Regions from separate parts of the Clostridium thermobutyricum genome, predicted to be linked through region 3. Evidence: a T-box and tRNA genes for the amino acid it is inferred to sense, from the RefSeq annotation. Region 3 holds a T-box; the other regions hold tRNA genes.
The links. A T-box is a leader RNA that pairs with one kind of tRNA and senses whether it is charged. The one in region 3 lies ahead of thrS (threonine--tRNA ligase), so its partner is inferred to be a tRNA-Thr.
Positions count from the first base shown of each region.

Region 1: it encodes a tRNA-Thr, which carries the amino acid that the T-box ahead of thrS (threonine--tRNA ligase) is inferred to sense. The anticodon was not compared.
Region 2: it encodes a tRNA-Thr, which carries the amino acid that the T-box ahead of thrS (threonine--tRNA ligase) is inferred to sense. The anticodon was not compared.

Region 1 is NZ_KB850956.1:2,253,706-2,260,056, reverse strand. It holds gene mreB (rod shape-determining protein MreB) at 1-836, shown strand, start outside; gene yyaC (spore protease YyaC) at 1,141-1,701, opposite strand; gene HMPREF1092_RS10525 (hypothetical protein) at 1,807-2,313, shown strand; tRNA gene HMPREF1092_RS10520 (tRNA-Tyr) at 2,483-2,567, shown strand; tRNA gene HMPREF1092_RS10515 (tRNA-Val) at 2,577-2,652, shown strand; tRNA gene HMPREF1092_RS10510 (tRNA-Thr) at 2,676-2,750, shown strand; tRNA gene HMPREF1092_RS10505 (tRNA-Tyr) at 2,756-2,840, shown strand; SAM riboswitch class I at 3,163-3,278, shown strand; gene metK (methionine adenosyltransferase) at 3,361-4,539, shown strand; gene HMPREF1092_RS10495 (DegV family protein) at 4,814-5,656, shown strand; gene HMPREF1092_RS10490 (hypothetical protein) at 5,773-6,234, shown strand; gene nagA (N-acetylglucosamine-6-phosphate deacetylase) at 6,262-6,351, opposite strand, start outside.
Region 2 is NZ_KB850956.1:2,823,296-2,829,646, forward strand. It holds gene HMPREF1092_RS13220 (BaiN/RdsA family NAD(P)/FAD-dependent oxidoreductase) at 1-855, opposite strand, end outside; tRNA gene HMPREF1092_RS13225 (tRNA-Glu) at 1,347-1,421, shown strand; tRNA gene HMPREF1092_RS13230 (tRNA-Val) at 1,426-1,501, shown strand; tRNA gene HMPREF1092_RS13235 (tRNA-Asp) at 1,517-1,593, shown strand; tRNA gene HMPREF1092_RS13240 (tRNA-Thr) at 1,625-1,699, shown strand; tRNA gene HMPREF1092_RS13245 (tRNA-Glu) at 1,709-1,783, shown strand; tRNA gene HMPREF1092_RS13250 (tRNA-Val) at 1,790-1,865, shown strand; tRNA gene HMPREF1092_RS13255 (tRNA-Asp) at 1,881-1,957, shown strand; tRNA gene HMPREF1092_RS13260 (tRNA-Thr) at 2,005-2,079, shown strand; tRNA gene HMPREF1092_RS13265 (tRNA-Glu) at 2,089-2,163, shown strand; tRNA gene HMPREF1092_RS13270 (tRNA-Val) at 2,171-2,246, shown strand; tRNA gene HMPREF1092_RS13275 (tRNA-Asp) at 2,259-2,335, shown strand; gene HMPREF1092_RS13280 (ATP-binding protein) at 2,548-3,549, opposite strand; gene HMPREF1092_RS13285 (DnaD domain protein) at 3,549-4,538, opposite strand; gene HMPREF1092_RS16610 (M23 family metallopeptidase) at 4,716-5,288, shown strand; gene HMPREF1092_RS13295 (S8 family serine peptidase) at 5,330-6,351, opposite strand, start outside.
Region 3 is NZ_KB850956.1:2,407,009-2,413,359, reverse strand. It holds gene thrS (threonine--tRNA ligase) at 1-1,739, opposite strand, end outside; T-box leader at 1,810-2,021, opposite strand; gene HMPREF1092_RS11255 (HNH endonuclease signature motif containing protein) at 2,087-2,500, opposite strand; gene ispF (2-C-methyl-D-erythritol 2,4-cyclodiphosphate synthase) at 2,588-3,055, opposite strand; gene HMPREF1092_RS11245 (anti-sigma-I factor RsgI family protein) at 3,336-4,355, shown strand; gene rluF (23S rRNA pseudouridine(2604) synthase RluF) at 4,355-5,161, shown strand; gene HMPREF1092_RS11235 (DUF3298 and DUF4163 domain-containing protein) at 5,396-6,106, shown strand; gene HMPREF1092_RS11230 (aldehyde dehydrogenase) at 6,129-6,351, shown strand, end outside.

The DNA.
Region 1 (6,351 bases), 150 kb from region 3:
GACCATTAAAAGATGGAGTTATATCTGATTATGATGTTACAGAAAAAATGTTACAAGAACTTATAAATAAAGTTTGTGGCAATAAAAAAATTACAACACCTAAAGTTATGATTTGTATACCATCTATGGCAACAGAAGTAGAAAAGAGAGCTGTTATAGATGCTGCAAGAAATTCAGGTGCAAAAGAAGTACATCTTATAGAAGAACCTTTAGCAGCGGCAATAGGTGCTGGATTAGATATAACAAAACCAAATGGTTGCATGATAGTTGATATTGGTGGTGGTACATGCGATATAGCTGTTATTTCCTTAGGAGGGATTGTTATAAGAACATCAATAAAGTCTGCTGGAGATAAATTTGATGAGGCAATCATTAGATATATAAGAAATAAATATAAATTGATGATTGGTGAGAAAACTGCTGAAGAGTTAAAGATTTCTATTGGATCAGTATATGAAGATGATAATGATTCAAAAGCAGTTGTTAGAGGAAGAAATATGTTAACAGGACTTCCAGATAACTTATCTGTAACTTCGGCTGAAATAAGAGAATCTTTAAAAGAGCCAATAAACCTTATAATTGAAGGAGTCAAAGGAGTATTAGAAAAAACTCCACCAGAAATAGTTGCTGATATAATAGAGCAAGGAATTTTAATGACTGGTGGTGGTTCTTTAATACATGGTTTAGATAAACTAATTCAAAAAGAAACTGGATTAGAAGTTAAAATAGCAGAAAACTCCGTTGAGGCTGTTGCTGAAGGAACCGGAATGGTTTTAGGATACATAGATAAATTAGATACTTCAGTAAATAATGGAGAAGTTATATTAATTGATTAATAAGTGCTTTTTAGCACTTATTTTTTTATTAAAAATTAAGAAGAAATAAAATTTATAATATCTTTTAATATAAAAATACTATTTAGGACATAGTTTATAGATTAAATTTATTAAAGGTATTTATATTGATTTAAAATTAATAAATATAAATAGGTTATGAAATATTATTTAGGTTAAATTATTAATAATATTATTTGAAAAATATCATTCATTATACTAGACATTTAGTAATTTTTATAAGGCGTATAGTAATTAAATAGTATAAAATTTAATTACTATATAACACCAATATAAATGTTAATTATTATATATCATCTGAGTATAATTCTTTTATTAAAATATCGGAAAGATTATAATTGTATGCGTTTAGAATTCCTTTAGCAATTATACAAGCTAAATCATATATAAATGAAAGTCTAATAGAATTAGAAGTTAAAAAATTATTAGAATCACCTTTAGAAACTATACCTACTATAGATATATCTCCTACTTCTTTTAAAATTTTGCCAACACCTTTTCCCGGATAAATTGGATGATCTCTAATACATATATCACCAACATTAGTACCCAAGCATGCATCAATTGCTATTATGTAAGAGCTTTGATGTTTTTCATTTATTGAGGAAAGAAATTTATTTAAATTTAGGGCATGTATTGGTTCATGTAAAGTTCCATATACTGGATAAGGGAAATTGTTGAATTTAAGAATACTTCCAACTATAGGACCTAAAGCATCACCTATAAATTTGTCAGTTCCAATACATACTATAACGAGATTTTCTTTTATATGTTCTTTTAAATATTCACCAATTAAATTAGTAGCAGTTGGATAATTAAAAGGAATTATTTTTTTCAAAGATTTCACCCCCTAGATAATATATTCACTAGAGTTTGTATATATACGAAAAAGCTTATGTTTGAATAAAATTCTTTAAAGTGGACATTAATTCAAATAAGAGGTGATATAATAATGAAGAAGATATTAGTTTTTATGATTTTTATAATGACGAGTTTAACTATGTATTTTTTAGTTTGGTGGCAACCAACTGAAAAAAATAATCAAGCAATAAACACTTCAAATGTTATTGAAACTGATAATAATATGAAAGATAATACAAATGTAGGAAAAGAATTAGATGACTCTAAAAAAGAACAAGATAAAATAGAAAAAGATTTAAAAAAAGAAAAAGCTAAAAAGATTGAAGAGGAGTCCAAAAAAGCAGAAGAGGAAAGAGCTAAGAAATTAGAAGAAAAAGAAAATAACAAATTGATTGTAAAAAAGATAAATGAAAATATGTCTATTGAAGATAAAAAAAATGTAGATAAATTATTGAGTGGATTATCTACAATAGATTTGATGAAAATAGAAGAAGGAATATTAAGTGGAGATTTAAACAGTGTTAAAGCTTTAATAAGCGAAAGATTGTTATTAGAGGATAGCAAGTTATTTTTTGAAATCATTGGCAAATATAAATAAGGGAAATAAATCACATATAAGTATAAAAGTTAAGTAATTGGAGAAAAACATAGAAAAATAATGATAATTTTGTTAAATAGCCTAATTTAAAGGTTGAAAATAATCCTTTATGAATATATACTAACTATTGTCGGTTGGACGTTGGTCTTCCGTAAATTAAATAAATTTTGGTGGGGTTCCCGAGTGGCCAAAGGGGGCAGACTGTAAATCTGTTGCAACTTGCTTCGAAGGTTCGAATCCTTCTCCCACCACCATTTAATTAAGGTCGCATAGCTCAGCTGGGAGAGCACCTGCCTTACAAGCAGGGGGTCACAGGTTCGATCCCTGTTGTGACCACCATTAAAAATAAAATGAAAACGTGCGCTGGCATGGCTCAACGGTAGAGCAGCTGACTTGTAATCAGCAGGTTGTAGGTTCGATTCCTATTGCCAGCTCCAAATAAGGTGGGGTTCCCGAGTGGCCAAAGGGGGCAGACTGTAAATCTGTTGCAACTTGCTTCGAAGGTTCGAATCCTTCTCCCACCACCAAACGCTAAGAAATATCTTAGCGTTTTTTTTATTAGAATTTTTAAATAAATGTAATAATATTATTATAGTAATAATAATAGATATAGTGAATAAATTTAAGAAATTACAAACTGTATATTAAAGAGAAAATATTAAAAACATTAAAAATATATAAATGAAATAAATGTTAAAAACTGACTACTAAGATATATTCTATGTTTATCTTGCTTAAGAAAAAATTCATATTTTCAAATAAAATTTTATTAAATATATAATGTGTTGACTTATTATATTTTAGTGTGTTACAATTTTCAAAGAAAATAAAGCAAATTAAATAACTAAACTCTTATCAAGAGAGGTGGAGGGAAATGGCCCTGTGAAACCCAGCAACCTACAGTAATTAATTTTAATTAATATGTGTGGTGCTAATTCCTGTAGATTTTATCTACAAGATGAGAAGAATAGGCAACTAGTTCTCTTCTTATCGAAGAGTTTTTTTATTATAAAAAAATTTTTATAGATTTGAAAGGAGAATAATGATATGAGAAGATTATTCACATCAGAATCAGTTACTGAAGGGCATCCAGATAAAATCTGTGACCAAATTTCAGATTCAGTATTAGATTCAATTTTAGCAAAAGATCCTAACGCAAGAGTTGCTTGCGAAACAGCTGTAACTACTGGAATGGTAATGGTAATGGGAGAAATAACAACTAACTGTTACGTTGATATTCCAAAGGTTGTAAGAGAAACAATAAGAGAAATTGGATATGATAGAGCTAAATATGGATTTGACTGTGATACTTGTGCAGTTATGACTACAATAGATGAACAAAGTGCTGATATCGCTATGGGAGTTGATGAAGCTCTTGAATCAAAAGAAGGTCAAAAAGATGAAGTTGAAGCAGTAGGTGCTGGAGACCAAGGAATGATGTTCGGATTCGCTACAAACGAAACTGAAGAATATATGCCAACTCCAATCGCTATGGCTCACAGACTTTCAAGAAGACTTACTGAAGTAAGAAAAAATGGAACTCTTTCATACTTAAGACCAGATGGTAAAACTCAAGTTACTGTTGAATATGAAGATGAAAAACCTGTAAGAATTGATACTATAGTTATTTCAACTCAACACAGTGACAAAGTAACTTTAGAACAAATTCAAACTGACATAAGAGAACATGTAATAAATGCTGTAATTCCATCAGAATTATTAGATGCAGAAACTAAATACTTCATAAACCCAACTGGAAGATTTGTTGTTGGTGGACCACAAGGAGATAGTGGATTAACAGGAAGAAAAATCATAGTTGATACTTACGGTGGAATGGGAAGACACGGTGGTGGAGCTTTCTCAGGAAAAGACTCAACTAAAGTTGATAGATCAGCTGCTTACGCTGCAAGATGGGTTGCTAAAAACTTAGTTGCTGCTGGTGTTGCAGATAAATTAGAAATACAATTAGCTTATGCTATAGGTGTTGCTAAACCAGTTTCAATCGGAGTTGAAACATTCAAAACTGGTAAAATATCAGATGAACAAATCGTTTCAATAGTAGAAAAAGTATTTGACTTAAGACCAGGTGCTATAATAAGAGACTTAGACTTAAGAAGACCAATCTACAAACAAACTGCTGCTTACGGACACTTTGGTAGAACTGATGTTAAACTTCCATGGGAAGAATTATCAAAAGTAGAAGAAATAAAAGCATTAATGAAATAATTATAAAAGGAGTTGATTTATTCAACTCCTTTTATTTTTGTAAAAAAGACTTTTTCTAAAATGAAAGAGTCTTTTTTATAAATAAAATGTATATTTGCTTCAAATAAGAACTTGGGAATATAATCCTTAAATAATTAAATAAATTTACAATGAATATAATAATTAAGTAAAGATAAATTTATTTAATTATTACAGAAATTATAAAAATTTAGATATATAAATATAATTAAATGTTATATAATGGAAAAAGGAGATTAGAAAAAGGGGAATTATTATGAGGATAATAGTAGATAGTACATGCGATTTACCAATAGAAATTATAGAACAATATGATATTAAAGTTTTACCACTTAAAGTTCTAATTGAAGATAAAGAATATTATGATAGAGTTACTATAGAATTAGAAGAAGTATATGAATATATGAGAAAGGGAGTTGTTCCTAAAACTTCTCAAGTATCACCAGTAAGTTTTTATGAAGTTTTTGAGGAGATGTGTGAAAATGGAGAAGATTTTATTTATCTTGCATTTTCAAGTAAGCTTTCAGGAACTCATGATTTAGGAAAAAGTATATTAAATGAATTTAAAGAGAAATATAAAAGTATTAATATGGAAATAATAGACACTAAATCAGGTTCTACGGCTATAGGGCTTTTAGTTTTAGAATGTATAAAAATGAACAAAGAAAATTTAGGATTTTTTGAAATATTAGAGAGATTAAATGAAAAAATAACTCATATAGAACATATCCTTACTTTAGGTGATTTAAATTGGCTTGTTAAAGGTGGAAGAATAGGAAAAACAAAAGGATTTGTTGGAACTATGTTAGATATAAAACCAGTTTTAGATCTTAAAGATGGAGAAGTAAATGTTGTAAAATCTATAAGAGGAAAAAAGAAAACTATAAATTATATCTTAGATATTTTAGAAGAGAGAGGGATAAAAAATAATAATTTAATAGGGATTAGTTATGCTGAAGATTTATCTATTGTTGATGATATTAAGAAAGGTATAACACAAAGGTTTGGAGAAAAAGAATTTATGATAAATAAAATAGGAAGTGTTTTAGGAAGTCATGTTGGATTAACTGGAGTAGGAATTTTCTTTTTTAATTATTAATTTTAAGACTATAAAAGCACATTTAAAAGCTTTTATAGTTTTTTTTATGTAGCAATAGGTATAGCTTTTAAATATAATATATTAGATTTCCATATAATTATCTAGGAGGAAAGCTTATGTTATGTAAGAGGTGTAAAAACTTAATAGAAGATGATTTGGACTCATGTCCATTTTGCGAATTAGATTTTAAAGAAGAAAATATAAATACTGAAGAGGAAAAATTACGAGATGATATAAAGGACAAAGTTGAATTAGAAAAGGTTAAAGATGTAGAAATAAAAAATATAGAAGTTGATGAAGTTTATGGTGGAGAATTAAAAGAAGTAGAAGAAAAAAATGAATACATTGAAGAAGAGTTAATAGAAAAAGAAACTGAGATTAATGAAAATGATTCTAAAGTTAAAGAAACTTCAGAAGAAAAAGATAAAGAGCCAATAGAATATGAATTAGAAGAAGGTAATCAAGATAAGTATGATTATCAATTAGAAAAAGATAATAAATATAATGATTATAAAGTTATAGGAATTGCTATTATATTATTAGCTATAATATTAGGATTAGTAATGTTATTTAAATAACAAAGAGGATGTAGTACATCCTCTTTTTTAAACTTCGTGTATAATTTTTCCGTTTATTATTACTTTTTTTACATTTATGTCTTCATCAAATAAAATTAAATCTGCGTCTAATCCTTC
Region 2 (6,351 bases), 420 kb from region 3:
ATGAGTATATAATTCATTTTCTATTTCTTCTTTACTCTTATATGGCATAGAGTCAACTTCTATAATAACTTCATGACCTTTATTTAATGCTCTTGAAGCTGTAGATGAAACTTGAAGAATAGGTGGACCAGATATTCCGTAATCAGTAAATAAAACTTCTCCAACTTCACTTCTAATAACTTTGCCATTAACAGTTAAATTTACTCTTCCATCAAATTTAATTCCTGACATAGCTTTTAAGTGTGGATAATCTAATTTTAATTGAACTATTCCTGGAAGAGGTTTAATAAGTGAGTGACCAAGATTTTCACATAGTTTGTAAGAGGAGCCATCAGAGCCAGTTTTGGAAGCTGATTTTCCTCCACAACACATTAAAAGTTTTCCACAAGAGAATTCTAAAAATTCATCATTGTTTGTGGATAATATAAAGTTTTTCTTTTTGTGGATAGATTTCACTTTACAATTGTTATACACAGGAATATTTCTTTCCTCTATATTCATTCTTAAAATATCCACAACAGAAGAAGCTTGAAGTGATTGTGGATAAAGTTTATTATTTTCTAATTCTGTTATTGGAAGACCAAGAGATAAGAAAAAGTTTCTTGTATCTTCAACAGAAAATTTATTTAATGTATTTTGAAAAAAGTTTTCTCTTGTACTGTGATAATTTATAAAAGGATATTTTATTGAGGCATTTGAAATATTACAACGCCCATTACCAGTAGTAAGAATTTTCTTACCAACACGATCAGTTCCTTCTATTATTGCTACATCTATACCATAATCTTTGGCTAGGATTGCTGACATAAGTCCAGAGGCTCCACCACCAACTATTATTAAATAGTGATAAATCATATTTAAATTTCTCCTTCATTTAAAATGTATTTAAATAAATTCTATCATAGTTAAGTAAATAAAAAATAATTAAAATCGTATTTATATCTATAAAAGAAAAATATTTTTCTTTTATAGATATAAAAAATATTATTTTAAATAAAGAAAGTTAGGTTTACTATGTAATTGAATGGCGTTAATATATAAATAAGTAGAAAAATAAATTATAAAAATCATTAGAAAAAAATATAATTAATAAAAAAATTTTTATACATAATAAAAAATAATGAAAAAGAACATAATAAAATTTATAAAAATTAAAGAAAAATAAAAAATGAGATAAGCCTTGTAAATACTAAGTTTACGAAGATTTTACATAATAAGATTAGTGTTAAAAATAATAAAAAAAAAATATTTTTTAAAAAAAGTGTTGACACTTAAAATGATTTTATGTAATATAGTCTATGTGGTCAGCGCGAAACAAATAAGAGCGCAGAACACAAATGAAATATGGCTCCTTGGTCAAGCGGTTAAGACACCACCCTTTCACGGTGGTATCAGGGGTTCGATTCCCCTAGGAGTCACCATTTTGGTCGCATAGCTCAGCTGGGAGAGCACCTGCCTTACAAGCAGGGGGTCACAGGTTCGATCCCTGTTGTGACCACCATTAAAATTATAATATGGCTCAGTAGCTCAGCTGGTTAGAGTGCCGGCCTGTCACGCCGGAGGTCGAGGGTTCGAGCCCCTTCTGAGTCGCCAATATAATTTTATAAAAAATTAAAACCAATTTGCTGGCATGGCTCAACGGTAGAGCAGCTGACTTGTAATCAGCAGGTTGTAGGTTCGATTCCTATTGCCAGCTCCAATTTAATATGGCTCCTTGGTCAAGCGGTTAAGACACCACCCTTTCACGGTGGTATCAGGGGTTCGATTCCCCTAGGAGTCACCAATTTTTGGTCGCATAGCTCAGCTGGGAGAGCACCTGCCTTACAAGCAGGGGGTCACAGGTTCGATCCCTGTTGTGACCACCATTAAAATTATAATACGGCTCAGTAGCTCAGCTGGTTAGAGTGCCGGCCTGTCACGCCGGAGGTCGAGGGTTCGAGCCCCTTCTGAGTCGCCAATATAATTTATAAAAATATTTTGACAATACTTATCAAAATGCAATTTGCTGGCATGGCTCAACGGTAGAGCAGCTGACTTGTAATCAGCAGGTTGTAGGTTCGATTCCTATTGCCAGCTCCAATTTAATATGGCTCCTTGGTCAAGCGGTTAAGACACCACCCTTTCACGGTGGTATCAGGGGTTCGATTCCCCTAGGAGTCACCAATTTTTAGGTCGCATAGCTCAGCTGGGAGAGCACCTGCCTTACAAGCAGGGGGTCACAGGTTCGATCCCTGTTGTGACCACCATTTTTTTTATATGGCTCAGTAGCTCAGCTGGTTAGAGTGCCGGCCTGTCACGCCGGAGGTCGAGGGTTCGAGCCCCTTCTGAGTCGCCAAAGAAGTAAGATTTAATCTTACTTCTTTTTTTATATAAAATATAAGATTTATTTACATATATAATTAAAGTGAAAAAAGTAAAATAGTAATAATATTTTATATATTTAATAAATATATAATTATAATTTGAAAAAATAAAAGCTATATAAATACTGAAATTTATATAGCTTAATTTTATATTTTAATCTAATTTTAGTTTTATATTTTATTCCTATTTTCTATTTCTCATATTTAATCTACGTTTTTTCTCTATTCTTAAATCATAAGTGTAAAATCTCATAAATTTAAAATTACCTATTAATCTTGAAGATGTACGCCTATCATAACGATCATCTAAATCATCTGCAACTAGATTTGTAGATATAAGCATTTTTTTTCCTAAAAGAAGTTTTTTATTAAGCAAATTAAAGAATTCAGTTTTTGAGAATTCTGTGATTTGTTCAGAACCTAAATCATCTATTATAAGTAAATCACAATTAGTAATTAAATCATCTAGATTTTGATTCTTATTAAATCTTATATCTGCTAAAATTCTTATAAGTTCATCGGCTGTTTTATAAACTACTAAATATCCTCTATCTAATAATTCTTTTGCTATACAATAGGATAGAAATGTTTTTCCTGTACCAGCAGCTCCAGAAAATAATAAATTTACGTCAGTTCTATTGAAGTTAGGAATATACTGAGAAACTATAAAATCATAGATTCTTTGCATATTTTCAAATGGCGTAAATTTTTGAGTTGGATAACTTGGATCTGTTTTATTTGGAAATAAACTTAAATCAAAATCATTAAAATTATATTTTGATAATATGCTTTGTAAATTAGAATCTTTATAATGAAGTTTTATAAGTTTATCTTTAAAGCATTCACAGCGTTTTGTTCCTATGTATCCAGTATCACTACATTTCTTACATCTATAATGAATAGTTAAATATTCAGGAGAATATCCTTTAGATACTAAAGCCTCTAGTTTTTTAGCTCTTAAATCAAAAATTTTATCTCTAAGTTTTTCAACATCTTCTTCAGTTGTAGTAGATTTTAAAATTAATAAAGGAAGTTTAACAGAAAGCTTTTTTATCTCATCATCTATCTCCATTATTTCAGGATGCTTATCTTTTATTTCTTTAATTCTTTCCTTTAAATTTTTATTTTCTATTGATCTTATTTCTTCGTATTCTTTTAATATTTCGGATTGATATCCACTAATCATTAATCATCCCACCCTAATAATTCACGCTCAAGAGCATCATAATCATAATTTTTCTCTCTAAAGTTTTTGATTTTTTGATTTGATTGATTTTGATTTTTGTAAAATGTTTTATTTCCTTGAGCTTTTTTAAAGTTTATATCTTTAAGTTCTATATCAGTAACAGTTCTTATGTTATTTTTATTCCAGTCAGTAAGAATACTATCTATATACTTAAAATCAGCTCTATTTAATCTTTGGAAACATCTATCGCAAGCTTTTTGAATTATTTCCAGTTTAAAGTTATATATAAACAACCATTTTTCTAGCATATCTTCTTGAGGTTTCATTAAATCTGTATTTTTTATACCAAGATATTTTAAAATTTCTTTTATTTTCTTCCACTTATCTTCTTCCTTAGCTATAAGAGTTTGTGCTTGACTTACTGTTCTTACATTCTTTTCATTCCAAGCAGAAGCAACTGTATCCATATATCTAAAGTGTGATTTACCTTTTGAAGCACAATATTCTACTAAAAGTGTTATTAATTCAGTAGTAAATAAGAATTTCTTATTCCATTCAATACATATTTGCATTTCTTTATAATTCAAAGTTCTTGAAAGGATTTTTTCAACATCTTTTAGCATTGATGTTATATCTGGTTCAGTTAAAGAATTTAAGATACTTTCGTCTTCTTCTGATTCAATAGCTTTTTCTGAATCAAGTGGTAAAAATTCTATACTAAAGTTTCCTAATCTATCTAATGGGGATAATTTTATTAATCCTTCTTCATTCCAGTAGTGTAAGGCATTCATTATATCTGATTCTAATAGATTTAGCATTCTTGCCATTATTTCTGAACCTATTCCAGGTTCACCATTCATATTTTGTTTTAGAAGTAGAAGATAAACTTTTACAAATTCTCCTCTAGCTTTTGGCATATACTGTTCTATAAACACATTGCTTACAGGAGTATAATTTAAAGCTTTATTTTTTAATACAAAAGTACTCATTAGTTTTACCTCACAAAATTGCGTATTCTAGATTACTAGTATTCCTAATATTTAAGCTAATTATAACAAAGACATTAAACTATAACAACTTAAAGGAAAAATAAGGAGGTATAAATTGAAAATAAATTGGTTAATTTAAAAAAGTCGATAAAATTTTAAAAAAGGAGATTTAATTAAATGTACTCGAGAAATTTTAAAAACAATATTATTAAATTTGCTATAATAACTGCAATTTTAATAGGAAGTTTAGCGTACTTAAATTCTTTTATGAATGAGAGTATTGCAGTAAATGCTCTAAATAATTATGATAGAAAAACAAATGTTGAGAGCGCTAATAAATCACAAGGAAAAGTTAAAACTGTTAACGGAAAACCACTTATGTTTTTTCATCCAACTTGTGGAGGAGTAGTTACATCTAGCTTTGGAGAAAGATGGGGAAAATTTCATAAGGGGATTGATATAGGAAAAAGTCTTGGAGATGATGTATTATCATGCTTAGATGGGACAGTTAAATCAAAATTCTATGAAAAAGATGGTTATGGAAATATAATAATAATAGATCATGGAAATGGATTAGAAAGCAGATATGCTCACTTAAATGGATTTAACGTAAATGTTGGAGATAAAGTTGAAGGTGGAAGTAAGATAGCAACTGTAGGTAATACAGGAAGAAGCACAGGGCCACACTTACATTTTGAAATGCGAATAAATGATAAGCCTATTAATCCTCAAAATTATATAGGAGAATAACAATAGAGACCAAAAGATATTTATCTTTTGGTCTTAAATTTTTATTTTTCTAAAAGTCTATTTAAATTTATTATTCCGCTACCAACTAAATTTTTATCATATTCTTTAAAGTTTGAACAAGATAAATTAATTAAAGAAATTATATCATCTAATTTTAAAGTAGAATCATATTCAAAAAGTATTGCACATATAGCACAAACAAATGCTACAGATAATGATGTTCCTGAATAGGATTTATATTTGGCATCAATATTTCTAGGATAAACTTTAACACCATTTTTTTCTGAAATATATGATATATCACTATTTAATGTTGATATTTGATCACATGCACAAGCAAAGTTGGGCTTCTTTAGTTTAGAATAGAGTGATTTAGAAGAATACGTATATGGTTTTGATTCTTTAACAGTTGACATACCTGCAACAGTTATACAATTTTTTAATAAAGCTATTCCCATCATTCCAAATTCAGAATTATTTATACTTCCACTTGGAACTACAGGAATAATATTTTTAGATAAAGCATAATCAAAAATATTATTGAAAGAATTAAAAATTCTATGATTATTAGAAAGCATTTCAAATGGTAAACACAGAACTTTTATATTAAATTCATCCGACTTATCAACTAATTGACATATAGAAAAAAGTATATCAGAGGCATAACCTTTTCCTAAAGCATCAAAAGCTTTATAACAAACTATACTACTTTGAGGAGCAATTCCAGTGCACATATTATTAGATGAAACTCCGCTTCCACAAATTATCCCTGCTAAAGCTGTACCGTGTCCATTGTCATCATAAGGAAATTTTTTATGTGATATTACGTCTTCAAAATGTTCTATCTTATTATTAGGTCTAGTTAAATCTATATGAGGATAAACACCACTATCTACAATACCAATAGTTACACCTTTGCCAGAAAATTTTAACTTGGAAGTAAGCTTATGATAGTTATTAGCGTTAGATACACTCATACCACATAAAAATAAGTACTCATCAAAATATATAGATTCAACTTCTGGATATTCAGAAATTGCTATAATTTCTCTCTTACTTAAGT
Region 3 (6,351 bases):
CTGAAATCACCTTCAACTCTAACACCACTATTTCTTAAGCTTCTTATTACTTCATCAGCATAATCATTATATTTATCTGAGATTGGAAGCAATTTAACTTGTACTGGTGCAAGCCAAGTTGGAAGTGCTCCAGCATATTTTTCAATAAGCATTGCAAGAGTTCTTTCATAACATCCAATTGAAGATCTGTGAATTATATAAGGTAATTTTTTATCTCCATTTTTATCTACATAAGTCATATTAAATCTTTCAGCAAGAGCAAAATCTATTTGAACAGTGATTATTGTATCTTCTTTTCCGTGAACATTTTTAAATTGGATATCAAGTTTTGGTCCATAGAATGCAGCTTCATCATCAGCTTCAACATAGTTTATTCCTAAGTGATTTAATATATTTCTCATTATATCTTGAGTTGATTCCCAAGCTTCTGGATTATCAATATATTTTTCTTTATTTTTTGGATCCCATTTTGAGAATCTGTAAGTTATATCTTTTTCTATTCCTAGAGTAGTCATAACGTAGTTTATAAGATCGACAACTCCTCTAAATTCATCTTCTAATTGTTCTGGAGTAACAACTAAATGTCCATCAGCAAGAGTAAATTGTCTAACTCTTATAAGACCATGCATTTCACCTGAAGCTTCATTTCTAAATAGAGTAGAAGTTTCAGCATATCTTAATGGAAGATCTCTGTAGCTGTGTTGTTCAGCATTGTATATTGTATATTGGAATGGACAAGTCATAGGTCTTAAAGCAAGAACTTCATCATCTTTTTCTTCATCACCTAAAACAAACATACCATCTTTATAGTGATCCCAGTGTCCTGAAACTTTGTAAAGGTCACTTTTAGCCATTAGAGGAGTTTTAGTTAAAATATATCCTCTTTTTTCTTCTTCATCTTCAATCCATCTTTGAAGTACTTGAACTATTTTAGCTCCTTTTGGCATTAATAATGGAAGACCTTGACCTACTTTTTCATCAGTCATAAATAATTTTAATTCTCTTCCTAATTTATTGTGGTCTCTCTTTTTAGCTTCTTCTAAAGCTTCTAAGTGTTCTTCTAAGTCTTTAGCTTTTAAGAATGCAGTTCCATATATTCTTGAAAGCATTTTATTTTTTTCGTCACCTTTCCAGTAAGCACCAGCACTTCTAAGAAGTTTAATAGCCTTAATTGGTTTTAAAGCCATTATGTGTGGACCAGCACAAAGATCAGTAAAATCACCTATTTTATAGAAGGAAATTATTTCTCCTTCTGGTAAATCATTTATAAGCTCAACTTTATAAGGTTCATCCTTCATAAGCTCTAAAGCTTCATTTCTTGGAAGTTCAAATCTTTCAATTTGAGGATTTTCTTTTACTATTTTTTTCATTTCTGCTTCAATTTTTTCTAAATCTTCTGCAGAGAAAGCATTTTCTTTATCAAAATCATAGTAGAATCCATTTTCTATAGCAGGTCCTATAGCAATTTTAGCTTCTGGAAAAAGTCTTTTAACAGCATAAGCTAAAACATGTGAAGCTGTATGTCTTAAAGCATCTTTTCCTTCTTGAGAATCAAAAGTGCAGATAGCAACCTCTGCATCTTCATTTAAAATATATCTAAGGTCAACAACTTTATCATTAACCATTCCGCAAAGTGCATTTCTTGCTAATCCTTCGCTTATTCCTTTTGCTATGTCTAATATAGAAACTCCAGCTTCAAATTCTTTAACTGAACCGTCTTTTAAAGTAACTTTTATCATTTTTAAAACTCCTCTCGTTGTATATTCTTAATTGATTTCAAAATAAAAAAACTTCGACTCTATAGAAAACTATAGAGACGAAGTAATATCCGTGGTTCCACTCTAATTATTCATATAAAATTATATGAATCACTTTTATTATCGTAACGTGATAAAACCGGACTGTATTAAAGTCGCTCGGAGGTGGTTTTCTGTTATGCTCAAATAAAAATACTTTCAGCTAATGTATTTTCTCTCTGGAAGTGAGTTATATAACATACTCTTTCTCGTCAATGCGTTAATTATTGATTTTGTATATATTATAGTAATTACAATTCTATATGTCAACATATAAACTGTAAATATAATTATTCTATTTTGTATATTTCATTACAAATATTTTGTAATTCCAAAGTTTGAAGTAAATCTTCAGGATAATAAGAATTTCCCATTATTGAAAAAATTATATGATCTTTTTTATATCCTTCTTTATAAAGTTTAAGATCTTTTGTAATTCGTTTAACAATGTTTTTAGATGCATTTAAAATAGTCATTAATTCTTTAATTGAATAATAAGGTTTATTTAATATTTTATAAAGTTTCTTTTGAAGATTTATCTTATATTCTATATCTTTTTCAATATTATGATGTGGTCCATTTTTGCCTCTATGATGTTCATTACATAAGTGCATATAGTTAATTTCTATATCAAATCCACCTTCAGAGCGATGAACTATGTGATGTATATCAGCTGGTTTTTTACAAATCTCACAAAAGTACAATAGATATCCTCCTTTATTATAAAATTATGTTTAATAACTTTATAGAAAAATTATAAATTAATAAACAGGAAGAATCAAATCCAATTATTATAAAAGAAGGCAAATTGCTTGTGATGATATTCCAAGTTCTTCACCAGTAAAACCAAGTTTTTCTTCAGTTGTAGCTTTTATATTTATTTGGTCTATATTTATATTCAAAGCATTTGATATATTTTCTCTCATAATTTGAATATGAGGAGCCATTTTAGGTTTTTGGGCTATTATTGTGGAGTCAATATTTCCAATTGTAAATCCATTATCATATAAAAGTTTTCCAACAGCTTCTAAAAGCTTTATGCTAGAAATACCTTTATATTTTGGATCAGTATCAGGGAAATGCTTACCAATATCTCCAAGAGCTGAGGCACCTAATAAAGCATCCATTATTGCATGAATTAAAACATCAGCATCAGAATGACCTAAAAGTCCAAGAGTATGGTCTATTTTAACTCCACCTAATATTAAATCTCTATCTTTTACTAAACGATGAACATCATATCCAAGTCCAATACGCATAAAAATATCACCTCTTTAAAAAATCTTCTTTAATTTTAACATAAATATTTGTAACAAAGAAGAAAGGGTATGGTACTTTAGCTTTTTTGTATTTAAAATCTACATAAATCACGTTTTTTCTCCTCATAATTAATCCTGATAAAAATAATTTATAGTATAGTATATTAAAATAAGTATAATATTGATAACATATAGTTTTTTATTAACTATATTAGTTAAAAATTTTTTATTTTTAGGGTATAATTGTAAATATATAAAAGAAATATGAGGATGGGGTATTGTGATAAAATTTAAGAGGAATAAATATGCTTTTTCAAAAGCAGCAAGTTTATTATCTGTAGGAAAAGAATTTGATAAGAAGAGAGGGGAACAACTTTCTTTACTGAGAAAAGAAGTATATCTTTATGATGTGCACATAAAAGAATTATCAAAATTAAATCCAACATATGATGTAAGGAATTTAATTTTGAATTTAGCTTTTTTTATAATTAATGATGTAGAGCTTTTAGAAATTTTAAATGAAAGAAGAAAACTTAATATAAGTCTTCTTAGTAGAAAAACAAGAATAGGAAAAAATTTTATAGATAAATGGTCAAAGTACATAATTTTTTATACTATTTTATTTTCAAATCCAAAATATAAATTTATTCAGGATTATTTTAGAATAGTAGATTTAGAAAAAACAAATTCTTCAACAAGTTTAAGTGTTATGGAAGAAGAGCAGAATAGTAAAGGACTAGTTATAAAGAAAAATGAGCATTCGATTAATCTTTTAACTAGTACAGGTGAAATTATAAAGACAAAAAAAGTAGATGTAGAAATAGGACAAGAGCATTATAGCAGTGGTAAAAGCTTTTTTAAAAAGAATAAATTAAAGCTTTTTTTAGGATTTATTATAATTGTGGTACTAGTAGGAGGGTTCTTTTATCAGTATAATAAAAAAATAACAACTATAATGATTCACACAACATCTCAAATTAAAATGGAAACAAATAGATTTAATAAAGTTTTATATTCATATTCAAAAACTGAAAAGGGAGAAGCTTTATTAAATGAAATAAAACCTAATGGAGAAAATTTAGATACAGCAATTTTGGATACAATAAAATATGCGGAAAAAAATAAAATGATGCCTGAAAAGGGATTGTTAATAACTATAAATGGAACATCTGTTAATATAAAAACATTAAAGAAAACAGGTGAATATATTTATAAGAATAAGATAAATGTAGATATAAATAATAATGGTATACAACATAAGTTATACACAATAATAAAAAACCAAAAGGAAGAAGATTAATGAATAGAACTAGATACAAATATATAAACAAAAGAGGAAAAGAAAAGGAAACTAGCAAAAAGGTTAATCAAAAGGTTATAATTCATGAGGATAGACCAGAAGAGATTAGATTAAATAAATATATAGCTGAAACTGGATATTGCTCAAGAAGAGAAGCAGATAAATTAGTTGAAGAAGGTAAAGTTTACGTTGATGGTGAAAAAGCATTAATGGGTCAGAAAATAAAAAAAGGTCAAAAAGTAGAAGTTAATGGGAAGGTTGTTAGTAAAGAGGAAGAACTAGTTTATATAGCTTTAAATAAACCAGTTGGAATAACTTGTACTTCAGAAAAAAAAGTAAAAGGAAATATAGTTGATTTTGTAAATCATGAAAAAAGAATATATAATATTGGGCGATTAGATAAAGATTCACAAGGTCTTATATTAATGACTAATGATGGAGATATAGTAAATAAGATACTTAGAGCTGGCAACTATCATGAGAAAGAATATATAGTAACTGTAAATAAAAAGATAACTCAAGAATTCATAAATAGAATGAGCAATGGAGTTGAGATATTAGATACTATAACTAATAAATGTTTTGTAAAAAAAGAAGGTGAGAAAGTATTTAGAATAATACTTACTCAAGGATTAAATAGACAAATTAGAAGAATGTGTGAAGCCTTAGGATATGAAGTTACTAAATTAGAAAGAATTAGAATAATGAATATTAATTTAGGTAATTTGAAAATAGGGGAATGGAGAAATTTAACTTATAAAGAGCTTAGAGATTTAAATGAATTAATAAAAAATTCTAGAAAATAGGAATAATAAATAGTCTACAGATAAATAATATCTGTGGGCTATTTTTTTAATAAATTATACAATTATCAAAAAAAGTATGTTAATACAAAAAATTACTAACAGTGTCCACAGGTACCTGTGGATAACTTGTTACAAGTTTGTTGATATTCCTGTAGATAAAATGTTTTTTAATGCAGAATAAGTGAAAAATATGAGATTCTATGTAAAAAAATATACAAAAGGAGAAAAATTAGTATGGTAAAAAGGGCTTATAGACTTAACTTAAAGAGTTTGTGGATAATAATTTTATTAACAGTTTCCACACAATGTATGTGGATAACTTCATATGCTCTAGAGGATGGGAATATAATTGATAAAAAAATAAATCAAAAAACTAAATGTTTAAATGTAAATATGAATATTCCATATATAAAGGGGAGTATGGGGATAATTGCAAATGAAATTATAGATAATAATACAAATGTTTATATAGCAGAAGCAAAAAGAGCTGAAGAAGATGCACAAGCTGGAGGTAATACTTGTTCGAATTATGAATTAAGTTCAGTATATTCTAAAACAAGAGAAACAGAAAATATTATAAGTTTGTTTATAGATTATTATCAATATTTTGGTGGAGCTCATGGTATGACATATAGAAAAGCATATAATATAGATAAGAAAACTGGACAAATTTTAAATTTAAGTGATTTGTTTAACATTAATTATGATTATAAGAGTAAAATAGATAATATTATAAGAGAACAAATAGCAAGCAATAAAGATAAATATTTTGATAAAGGTTCAAAGTTTAAAGGAATAGATAATAGCACAGCTTTTTATCTAGGTTCTACAAACTTAATAATATATTATGGATTATATGAATTAGCTCCTTATGCAGGAGGAATAATTCAATTTAAAATAAATTTAAATGATTTAAAAGATGGTTTAAATTATAATAAAATTTAAAGATAGTAAATGAGGTGAAGAGATGGGGGATTTAAAAAAAGTATTTTTAGATCAAAAAGAATTTTTTAAGACAGGGAAGACAAAAAATATTGATTTTAGAATAGATGCATTAAAAAAATTAAAAAAAGCAATTAAAGAAAATGAAGAGGATTTTTTGATAGCTTTAAATAAAGATTTAGGGAAAAGTAAATTTGAAGGGTATGCAACAGAGATAGGTATAGTATATGATGAAATAAATATACACA